Regions from separate parts of the Alkaliphilus crotonatoxidans genome, predicted to be linked through region 1. Evidence: riboswitches for the same ligand, from Rfam matches in the RefSeq annotation. Region 1 holds a riboswitch; the other holds the start of a gene.
What was found. Region 1 has a riboswitch for S-adenosylmethionine ahead of metF (methylenetetrahydrofolate reductase [NAD(P)H]). Riboswitches for the same ligand answer to the same signal wherever they lie in the genome.

Region 1 (5,470 bases):
AAACCTGCTCCATACTAGATTCCTTTCCATTGACTGAATTTATAATTGGCTTTCCGTTGTAGCACCTGAGGGCCCCTTCAAGGGCCTTGATATTTACGCTGTCAATTTGAAGCGGTGTATCTACCACTGTTTGAATAGTAGTAACGGCTTCCTTCAATACCCTTTCCTCATTGATTTCCGGCAATCCAACATTAACATCTAATATGTGGGCCCCCGCCCGGGTTTGTTCTATGGCTTCGGTTAAAAGCACCTCCAAGTCATTTTGACGCAGGGCTTCCTTTAGTTGTTTTTTTCCCGTCGGATTAATTCGTTCCCCTGTTATTGTTGTTTTCCCGTCAAGTATGACTGTTTTGGTGCCCGAGGTGCAACAGGTAACGATTTTTGTCTCGCAGGGTTGAAACTGAAATCTGTCTATTTGCTGCTGTAGGGCCCTTATATGGTCTGGTGTGGTGCCGCAGCAGCCGCCCAAAATTTTTACGCCCAGCTTAGCCAATTGCCTGCCGTATTCTCCAAAGGCTGCTGGCTCCACCGGAAAAACGGTTTTACCCTGTACCAAAGTGGGCAGCCCTGCATTGGGTTGTACGATTACCGGTACTTTGGCGTATTTTAACACGTCAGGTAATAATGGCAGAATTTCTTTAGGCCCAAGGGAGCAATTAATTCCCAGGGCATCTGCCCCCAGTCCCTGTAGCACCTGGGTAGCTGTAATGGCATCGGTTCCCACAAAGGTTCTTCCGTCCCCCTGGAAGGTCATAGTACAGAATACGGGTAAATCACTATTTTCCTTAACTGCCAGCAGAGCCGCCTTGGCCTCATATAAATCGGAGAGGGTTTCAATTATAATACAATCCACCCCGGCCTTAACGCCAGCCATCACCTGTCTTTTAAAAATCTCATAGGCCCTTTGAAAGCTGATTTCACCAAGGGGAGCCAGCATTTGACCCAGGGGGCCAATATCCTGTGCCACATAGGGGGCCTTGGCTTCTCTAGCAAGCCTTACCCCGGCTTCGATAATTGCCTCAAGGCTATGGGAGCTTTTTCCCAGCTTCAATTCATTGGCTTGAAAGGTATTGGTGGTTATGATTTGAGCCCCTGCCTTTACATAGCTTTGATGAATTTCTCGGATCAATTCTGGCTTCTCAAGATTTAACAGCTCCGGCAGGGCACCGACTTCAAGACCTGCCCTTTGAAGCATGGTGCCCATGGCCCCATCAAACAAAATCATTTTATTTTGTTCATTTATCAAATTCCGCACAGGCAGAACCTCCTTTTCTATAGCTGCAATGTTGATATTGTAGACAGCCTTCACAGCCAGCAACCTTTTTGGTGGGGTCTTTACTAATACCGATACAGGCTGTAACTGATTTTCTGGGTACTAGAAAATGATGGTCTGTCACTGTCAAACCAATTTTTTTATCAGCCTCCAACAGCTTTATTAGCTCTGGCTGCAGTTCAACCGAAAGGTCGCCATAGCCCGGACTGAATCGCCCCGTCAGATAGCTGCCAGGGGCGGCTCCATTTTTTATGACGGATTCTGCATGATCACAGAGTACCTCAATGGCTTCAGAAGCGCAGGCATCCAGTATCACCGCCCGGGTCATATCGGTATGCTGGTATCTTTTTATTTTCAAGTCAACCCCTACCCCCAGGGTAGCCGCCATCATAACGCATTGGCTACAGCCCTTGAGGTGTGAGGCAATGGCTGCGCCCTTAAGAATAAGCCGTGTATTCACCAGTTTAATCCCATCATTTTGGTGTTGAATTTGAAATGTTTGATATACATAGAAGGCCTTTGTAGCTTGCTCCATTTCTTCCATACAGCTATCGATCATTTGAGTCAGCTCCCGGTCAAGGGCCTGATCACGATAACCAAGGTATCTTAATACTTCTGATTTTCTTAGCTTAATTTTCTTCAACCCTCTTTCCCAAAGTCTATATGCTTGCTATATATTTAATTGAGCCATAATTTCCCTGGCAATTTCCGGCTTATTCATTGTATAGAGATGGATTCCATCTACACCATTTTTAATTAAATCTGAAACCTGCTGAGCCGCATATTCAATTCCTTTTTTTCTAAGGGTATCGGGCTGATGCTCATATCGTGCCAACAGCTTAATTACCCTGGCTGGTAAGGAGGCGCCACAAAGAAAAATCATTTTTTCAATTTGCTTTTTATTTAAAATAGGCATAATTCCGGCGGATATTTTACAATGAATCCCCTGCCCCCTCAATTGCTCTAAAAACCGATAAAATAGCTGGTTTTCGAAAAATAACTGGCTAATCAAAAATTCAACCCCTGCCTCTACCTTATCTTTGAGGCAGTCAATATCCTGATTGATGTCATCACATTCTATGTGACCTTCTGGATAAGCAGCTCCCCCTATTGAAAAATTTCCATATGCCTTTACATCCTTTACTAGATCTATTGCATATTGGTAGTCTTTAACCGGCCTTCCCTCACCGCTGATAGGCATATCTCCCCGCAGGGCCAGTAGATTTTCTATTCCTTTTTCCTGTAGCTGATCCAGCTTTCTTTTAATGGTTCCCTTTTCAGAATTGACACAGGTGAGATGAGCCAATGCCTCTATTCCATATTGATTTTTAATTAAGGATGCTATTTCAAGGGTTTGATTTCCTCCATTTCCCCCTGCTCCATAGGTTACACTGATAAAATCTGGCCCTAATTCCGTTAATCCCTCTATGGTTTTATAAATTGTGCCTATATCGTGATTTTTTTTTGGAGGAAAGACCTCAAAGGAAATAACTGGTTTCTTTTCATTGTATATATTGGCTATTTTCAATTCAATACCTCCCTATCATTTTCAACACGGTATTTTTATTTCCTGTCTTATGATCGATGGTTTTTAATTGTATAAAAAAACCACCTCTTTAGATAAGAAGCGGCAGCATGCTTTTATATATGCCTTTTACACAATCTCCTTATCTTTCAGCCATGGGCTGCAGGAATTAGCACATTTCCAGCCTGTCATAACAGGTTGGCTGTTGCCGGGTTTCATTGGGCCAGTCCCTCCACCGCTCTGGATAAGATTATTTTATTTATCGGTCAAAACAAATTACCTTCAATTGATTAGACCATTGAGTTATTCTGTAATAAAAACCCCCTTAATCAAAATATAAGCTTCCAGATCAATGCTATAAAAATTATTGTTATAGTGTATCATAGTTCTTTACAATTGTAAATACTGTTTTTATATAATTCTGACAATATCCCTGTCAAAAGAGAGGTCGACAGACGGGGAATCCCCTGGGGAATTCTTCCCCGTTCTATCGTTTCAGCTGTTGTTAATATCATTATTTTTCTTTTACCCCTGACATTCTCTTATATTCCTTTAGCTCTTCTTTAATATAGGGCAGCTTTAATAGTATTTTTTTGATTTGACTGACCGATAAGCGGGGAGCATTAAAGGAGTTATAGCCTGCCTCCAGGGAGTCGGAGAGGGTTCCTTGTACGTCATCATTATTACCATAATTCAAATCTCGATCATCGGGCTTTATTATATAATAATTTTTTAATTCTTCTGCCCTGGCCATTTCCTCGTGGGTTACCAGGGTTTCGTGATACTTTTCTCCATGTCGAATTCCTATAATCTTTGTGGCGGCCTCAATCTTAAAGATTTCCTTTATTGCTTGTGCCAAATCTGCTACAGTGGCGGCAGGGGATCTGAGTACAAAGATTTCTCCGTTATGGCCATATTTAAAGGCATGAATGACCAAATTAATTGCATCATCCATTGACATGAGGAATCTTGTCATCTGGGGATTGGTAATGGTTAGACATTCTCCCTGCTTGATTTGTTCCACCAGTCGGGGAACAATAGAGCCCCTGGTGGCCAAAACATTACCGTACCGTACGCAGCTAAGAAGCGTTCCCTTATTTAAATTCCTTGATTTAGCAATGATCAGCTTTTCCATCAGGGCCTTGGATTGCCCCATAGCATTAATTGGATATACTGCCTTGTCTGTACTGAGGCCTATTACCTTTTTTACACCGTTTTCTATGGCAGCTTCCAATACATTGTTTGTTCCTATGATATTGGTTTTTACCGCCTCCATTGGATTAAACTCACAGGAGGGCACCTGCTTTAAAGCAGCTGCGTTAAAGATGTAGTCTACACCCTTTGTTGCCTGATAAATGCTATTATAATCTCTAATATCACCAATGTAAAATTTGATTTTATCACTTTGATATCGAATTCTCATATCGCTTTGCTTCTTTTCGTCACGGCTAAAGATTCTAATTTCTTTGATACTGGATTTTAGAAATCTATTTAATACTGCATTACCAAAGGAGCCTGTTCCACCGGTAATGAGAAGGGTTTTTCCTGCAAACATTCTGATCCCTCCAAGTAATTGTTCTATCTTCTCTTTGATCCCCTACCCTATTTTATGAAAACAATTTCTAGCTTTCCTCCTTCCGATACCTGTATGATCTATTGAGTCTACTGTCTATTTGTATTTTATGAAGCCTGGAGGGAAAGGTACCTATTGGGCATAAAAAAACCCCCGGATTTATTTTTTATCCAGGGGATAACAAAGATTAAAATTGATATAGGTTTAAACCAACTTCATTACTAAAGGCCCGGTTAACGGTTCCTTCGATTGCCTCCACTAAAAGTTCACCAGTAGCACTGATTACAGCAGCGTTAAGATGTCCGCCATAGGTTTGATGATCTTTATCGGAAAGATTGATATGAAGATGAAGATATACTTCATCATTCATGGTCGAGATATTCCCTAAAAGACTGGTGATTTCATAATCGCCTTTAAGCTCAGTTGAATGGTACTCTTTTTTATCCACCTCAAAGAGCCCGATGGTGGCTTGATCAACGGCGCCAATCCCCTTTACCCATCCGAGGGTAATTTTTTGCTGTTGACAAAACTCCTTAAGGGTCGATACAATTTCTTCCCCTTTGTCTAAACGAATGACGTATTTTGTTCCAAACTGTTTAAATTCCATTATCTCACTCCTTTTGACCTGTTATATTCATTTTAACATTTTTGCTGTGGCTTATCCATTCCTTTCCTGTGAACAGGGCTTCTATACAGCTTTTCATATATAAAAAAGAAGCCCAGGGCTCCTTTTTCTATATAAATTATAAGCTTTTAGTTTCGAGGTAATTCTCTATCTCTTCAGCAGTAGACAGCTTCAGTACCTCTTCAGCAAGTTTTTGGGCCTCCTCAAGGCTCAGGCTTCTGATCAGCTTTCTGGCCGGAAGAATGGATAAGGGGCTCATGCTGAATTCATCTAATCCCATTCCTAACAGGATTGGTATCATTCTTTGGTCGCCGGCAGATTCACCGCACATACCAACCCAAATTCCTTCCCGGTGACCATTATCAATGACTGTTTTAATCAATCTTAACACGGCCGGGTTAAAGGGCTGATACAGGTGATGTATTTTTTCATTCATTCGATCTACCGCACAGGTATATTGGATAAGGTCATTTG
Region 2 (5,470 bases), on a different contig from region 1:
ACCTCTTCTTTAAAAATTTCCAATGGTTTTTTATCGCTTAAACAAACGGTTACAAAGCCAAAATCAAGCTTCGACTGACGCAGCCTTTCTTCCTTTACGTGCTTGTAGACCAGCTCCTTTAGGGGTCTGGTATCTAATCCATGGCCCTTTATAGCTCTTTTCAGCTCATCCAATAAAAGCTGGAGGTTGTTTGAATTAAGCTCGTAATCTGCAATGATCTCATAGATTCTGTCATCAATATCTAAAACATGGTTTGGGGTCATTTCATACCAGAGGTCATAGGCCAAATCAAAGTCATCCTGAATCATTAAGGCCCCGTTCAAGGCCCCCACAGAGGTTCCCGTAATGCCCTGAAACTCTATATTAAGCTCTCGAAAGGCCCGCCAGGCACCGATCTGATAGGCCCCCTTGGCACCGCCCCCCTCAAGGGTTAGTCCCAGCATTCTGCTCCCTCATTTCATAATTGTTTTCTTTATATTATACACGTCAATCCATTTTTTAGGCATCAATCTGATAAAAGTCCTAAATAAAAACCTTGCTTTGATAGAAATGAGCCTCGAAATCATCTCGAGGCTCAAGCTTTTGTTACCTGTATATCAATCATAGCATAATTATATAAGCGGTTCAATGACCTCGTTCCCTAATGACCAGGCTGCCCCATTTAGCTGGCGGTAAGGGCCTGCCCAATGTCCTCTATAATATCCTCCGTTGCCTCTAAGCCCAGGGAAACCCGAATTAAATCATTGGTAATTCCCAGCCTTCGTCTTTTTTCAGGGGGCATGGCTCCATGGGACATCTTAACTGGATACGATACAATGGTTTCGACTCCCCCCAGGCTGACAGCCACTGCCGCAATTTTCAGGCTCCGCAGAAACTTTCTAACATCTTTAGTGGATTTCAGCCTGAAGGACAATACCGCCCCAGGCCCATGGGCCTGGGAAAAATGAATTTCTCTGTCCTGGTGATGCTTAAGCCCAGGGTAATAGACCCTTTCCACATCAGGGTGATTTTCCAGCCATTGGGCCAGTTTCTGGGCACTTTGCTGTTGATAGTCCATTCGAACCTTGAGGGTTTTGATCCCCCTTAGCAGCAGCCAGCTGTCCTGGGGCCCCAGAATGGCACCAAAGCCCCCCTGTATTCGCTTTATTTCTCTGGCCAGGGCTACATCCTTCACCGTCGCCAAGCCCCCCACCACATCGCTGTGGCCCCCAATAAATTTTGTTGCGCTATGCACTACAATATCGGCCCCCAGCTTTAAGGGCTGTTGCAGATAGGGTGACAAAAAGGTGTTGTCTACTATTACCAATAGTCCATGGGCCTTCGCCAGCCTTGAGGCCGCCTTTAGATCAGTTATTTTCAGCAATGGGTTAGAGGGGGTTTCTAAATAAAGGGCCCTGGTATTTGGCTGAATACTGCCTTCTATTTCCTCAAGCCGCTGGGCATCAATAAAGGTGACTTCAATACCATGGTTTTTTAAAAAGGTGGTACAGGCCCGATAGGTGCCCCCATAAACATCCTGACATACCAGTAGGTGGTCCCCCTGATTGAAAATTGAAAGGACCGACGATATGGCCGCCATGCCCGATGCAAAGGCAAAGCCAAAGGCCCCTCCCTCCAATTGAGCGATGGTTTCTTCAAGGGCTGTACGGGTGGGGTTTTCAACCCTTGAATATTCAAACCTGCCAAAGTGTTCAATATCCTCTTGATGAAAGGTAGATACCTGGTAAATGGGAACCCCCAGGGCCCCTGTGGCAGCATCTTTACTATACTGGTTATGGATTAGTTTTGTTTCAAATTTCATCTTCTCACCCCATTACCCTTTCCAGCTCTCGAATTAAATCCTCTGGTGCTTCGATCCCCACCGACAGCCGCAGCAATTTGTCGGTAATTCCCTGGGCCTCTAAAATATCCCTTGGTATGGCGGCATGGGTTTGGGTTAAGGGGTAGGTAATCAGACTTTCTACACCCCCAAGGCTTTCTGCAAAGGCGATGAGCCTCACTCCATTCAGTATTTTCTTTACATGATCGACTGATTTAACCGAGAAGGAAAGCATGGCACCAAAGCCTGTGGCTTGCTTTTTTGAAATTTCATAGCCGGGATGGCTTTCCAGGCCTGGGTAATAGACCCTTTCCACATTTTTATGGTGAAGCAGCCATTGGGCAATTTTCATGGCATTGTGCTGCTGCCTTTCCATTCTGATTCCCAGGGTCTTGATTCCCCGTAAAAGAAGCCAGCTATCGAAGGGGGCCAGCACCCCACCGGTGGTCTTTTGTACCTCCCTTAACCGATCGGCCAGGGGGCCTCCTTCCTTTATGACAATAAAGCCGGCCAGGGTATCGTTATGGCCCCCTAAAAATTTAGTACCGCTGTGAAGTACAATGTCGGCCCCCAGGCTAAGGGGCTGCTGACAATAGGGGGTTAGAAAGGTGTTATCTACAATCATTAGCAGTCTATTGGCCCTGGCAATTTCAGCAATGCTGTTGATATCCGAAATCTTCATCATAGGGTTGGTAGGGGTTTCTATAAAGATGGCCCGGGTTTTCTCTGTCACCGCCCCTTCTACTTTTTTCAAACAGCTTGTATCAGCGTAGGTAAAGCTCAAACCCCTTTTTACGCCTAATTCCTTAAACAATCTGTAGGTGCCTCCATATAGGTCGTCTGAAACAATTAAATGATCACCTGGCTCAAAAACCTCCATTAAGGCCGCTACAGCCGCCATTCCTGTAGAAAAGCCATAGCCCTCTTGGCCTCCCTCTAGAACTGCAACTGCCTTTTCAGCCTGATGGCGAGTGGGGTTTTTTTCACGGGAATAATCAAAGCCTGTGGAATCGTTAAAGCCCCGATGTCTGAAGGTGGCACTCTGGTAAATGGGAAAGCTGATGGCACCGGTTTGTAAATCATAGCTTTCGTCACCATGGACAATTTTGGTATCTAAGCTGTAATTCATTTTTTCACCATTCCTTTCTTTTTTCAAAATAAAAAAAACCCCTTTAAGATTAAAGAGGTTTCGGTTCCTCTCTTATCTTTTGGCCTTCGCCACAGGAATTAGCACCGGGCGTATATTCATACGCTGGTTGCCGGGTTTCATCGGGCCAGTCCCTCCACCGCTCTTGATAAGAGTATTGATATCATGTTATTTTTATAAATTATAGAATATTTTGACATGGGTGTCAATAAATTTTATACAGAATATAGCAGCCCCACCAGAATCGGAAGGGCAGCTATTATATGGCTAATATTTTTTATTCCTGATATAAGGCTGTAGATAGGTATCTTTCACCTGTATCAGGTAATATGACAACAATTACCTTTCCTTTGTTTTCAGGCCTTTTGGCAATTTCTGTGGCTGCGTAAAGGGCTGCACCAGAGGAAATACCCACCAGCAGACCCTCTGACCTTGCCACCCTTCTAGCGGCCTCAAAGGCTTCTTCATTTTTCACCTGGAAAATCTCATCGATTATGGATGTGTTTAAGATATCAGGTACAAATCCTGCACCAATTCCTTGAATTTTATGGGGCCCGGGATTCCCACCAGATAAAACCGGTGAATCAACTGGCTCAACGGCCACTACCTTTACTTCGGGATTTCTGGATTTTAAGATTTCTCCAACCCCGGTAATGGTTCCGCCAGTACCGACTCCACCAATAAAAATATCTACCTTACCGTCGGTATCCTTCCAGATTTCTTCGGCGGTGGTTTTTCGATGGATTTCAGGGTTCGCTAAATTTTTAAACTGTTGGGGTACAAAGGTAGGCTCCTTTAATTCCTTCGCCAGCTCTTCAGCCTTTTGAATGGCACCCTTCATTCCTTCTGCCCCAGGTGTCAATACCAATTCAGCCCCCAGGGCCTTTAATAGGTTTCTTCGCTCAATACTCATGGTATCGGGCATGGTTAAAATTAATCGGTATCCTTTAGCGGCAGCCACATAGGCCAATGCAATACCTGTGTTACCACTGGTTGGCTCAATAATAACGGTATCCTGTTTAATCAGTCCTTTTTCCTCTGCATCCTTAATCATGGCATAGCCAATTCTGTCCTTTACGCTGCCTGCCGGATTAAAGCTCTCGAGCTTGGCAACGATCTTTGCCTCAATCTTTTCCTGTTGATTGTAGTTAGCCAGCTCCAGCAAAGGTGTATTACCAATTAATTCAGTTAAGTTTTGTGCAATCTTTGCCATTAAACGATTCCCCCTTTTCATAATGCCTACTTTTCCTACTAAATTTATCGGATTTATTAATATTATTATATTTCATTTACGAATTTTGTCAATAATTTTTTATCAATTTTACCAATTTACTGTTATGATAGAGTTAGAAGATTTTTTTCAGCGAATTTGTTTATAGCAACTTAGGGTTATTTGTCCATTACTCGTTGACAAATGATGCCTATTCCATTAGTATATTGACTAAAGTTGATAAATATTAATAAAGGAGTGGAGAAAACTGAAAATATCTACAAAGGGTAAATATGGTCTGGTGGCAATGGTTGACCTTGCTCTGGAATGGGAAAAGGGCCATGTTCCACTCAACGTGATAGCTGATAGACAGGGAATTTCGGTTAACTACCTGGAGCATCTCTTCTCTAGCTTAAAAAAGCAGGGAATCGTAAAAAGTGTTAAGGGGGCACAGGGGGGCTACTCTTTAGCCGATCATCCTTCTAAAATTACAGTAGGTGATGTGCTCAGGGTCCTTGAAGGGGAATTGGTGGTGGCCGAGGAAACCCTGGAGGACAACCCCATTGAGCGTTGCCTGACTACAAATCTGTGGAATAAAATAAATCAATCTATCAATGATCTGGTTGATCAAATCACCCTGGAGGACATGAAAAATTATTATTTAAAGCAGCAGGATTATTTAATGTATTATATATAGGCCCATTAATGAAATAAGGAATAGTTGGCATCGTACCATTTACCTTTAAAGTATCCGCATGATGTGGGTACTTTTTTATTTTCCCAGAATCAATAGAAAAACAGCATTGCCTCGGCAATGCTGTTTTTCTATAATATTATCATTCTATTGAAAGCTACCGTTTTTTAGATCGTTAAAAACAGTCACCAATTATTGAGCAAGCTTTTTGTAGCCGGCATATCTTTCTTCTGCTTCTTTTTGAGCTTTATCAAACAGCTCTTCGGCTTGCTCTGGGAAGGCCTTCATTAGGGAAGCATATCGTACCTCTCCCATTAGGAACTCTTTAAAGGAAGTCTTAGGCTCTTTTGAATCAAGAATAAATGGATTTTTACCTTGCTCCTTAAGCTCTGGATTGAATCTGTATAGATGCCAGTATCCAGATTCTACAGCCTTTTTAGCCTGTTCCTGGGTCTTACCCATACCAGCCTTAATACCATGGGCAATACAAGGTGAGTAGGCGATAACGATAGAAGGACCATTATAGGCTTCTGCCTCTTTCATAGCCTTGATTAATTGGTTTTTGTCTGCTCCCATGGCAACCTGCGCTACATAAACATA

Region 2: it holds a riboswitch for S-adenosylmethionine, as region 1 does, so the genes downstream of both, ACYQ1I_RS05150 (trans-sulfuration enzyme family protein) here and metF (methylenetetrahydrofolate reductase [NAD(P)H]) in region 1, are expected to answer to the same signal.

What each region holds. Positions count from the first base shown of each region.
Region 1 covers NZ_BAAHXS010000006.1:578,777-584,246, reverse strand. The annotation lists gene ACYQ1I_RS14825 (homocysteine S-methyltransferase family protein) at 1-1,255, opposite strand, end outside; gene ACYQ1I_RS14820 (methionine synthase) at 1,236-1,916, opposite strand; gene metF (methylenetetrahydrofolate reductase [NAD(P)H]) at 1,944-2,801, opposite strand; SAM riboswitch class I at 2,938-3,049, opposite strand; gene ACYQ1I_RS14810 (hypothetical protein) at 3,179-3,313, opposite strand; gene ACYQ1I_RS14805 (polysaccharide biosynthesis protein) at 3,313-4,353, opposite strand; gene ACYQ1I_RS14800 (PPC domain-containing DNA-binding protein) at 4,559-4,978, opposite strand; gene ptsP (phosphoenolpyruvate--protein phosphotransferase) at 5,115-5,470, opposite strand, start outside.
Region 2 covers NZ_BAAHXS010000004.1:542,359-547,828, forward strand. The annotation lists gene ACYQ1I_RS05140 (patatin-like phospholipase family protein) at 1-443, opposite strand, end outside; gene ACYQ1I_RS05145 (trans-sulfuration enzyme family protein) at 662-1,801, opposite strand; gene ACYQ1I_RS05150 (trans-sulfuration enzyme family protein) at 1,806-2,975, opposite strand; SAM riboswitch class I at 3,018-3,121, opposite strand; gene cysK (cysteine synthase A) at 3,244-4,179, opposite strand; gene ACYQ1I_RS05160 (RrF2 family transcriptional regulator) at 4,451-4,873, shown strand; gene nifJ (pyruvate:ferredoxin (flavodoxin) oxidoreductase) at 5,063-5,470, opposite strand, start outside.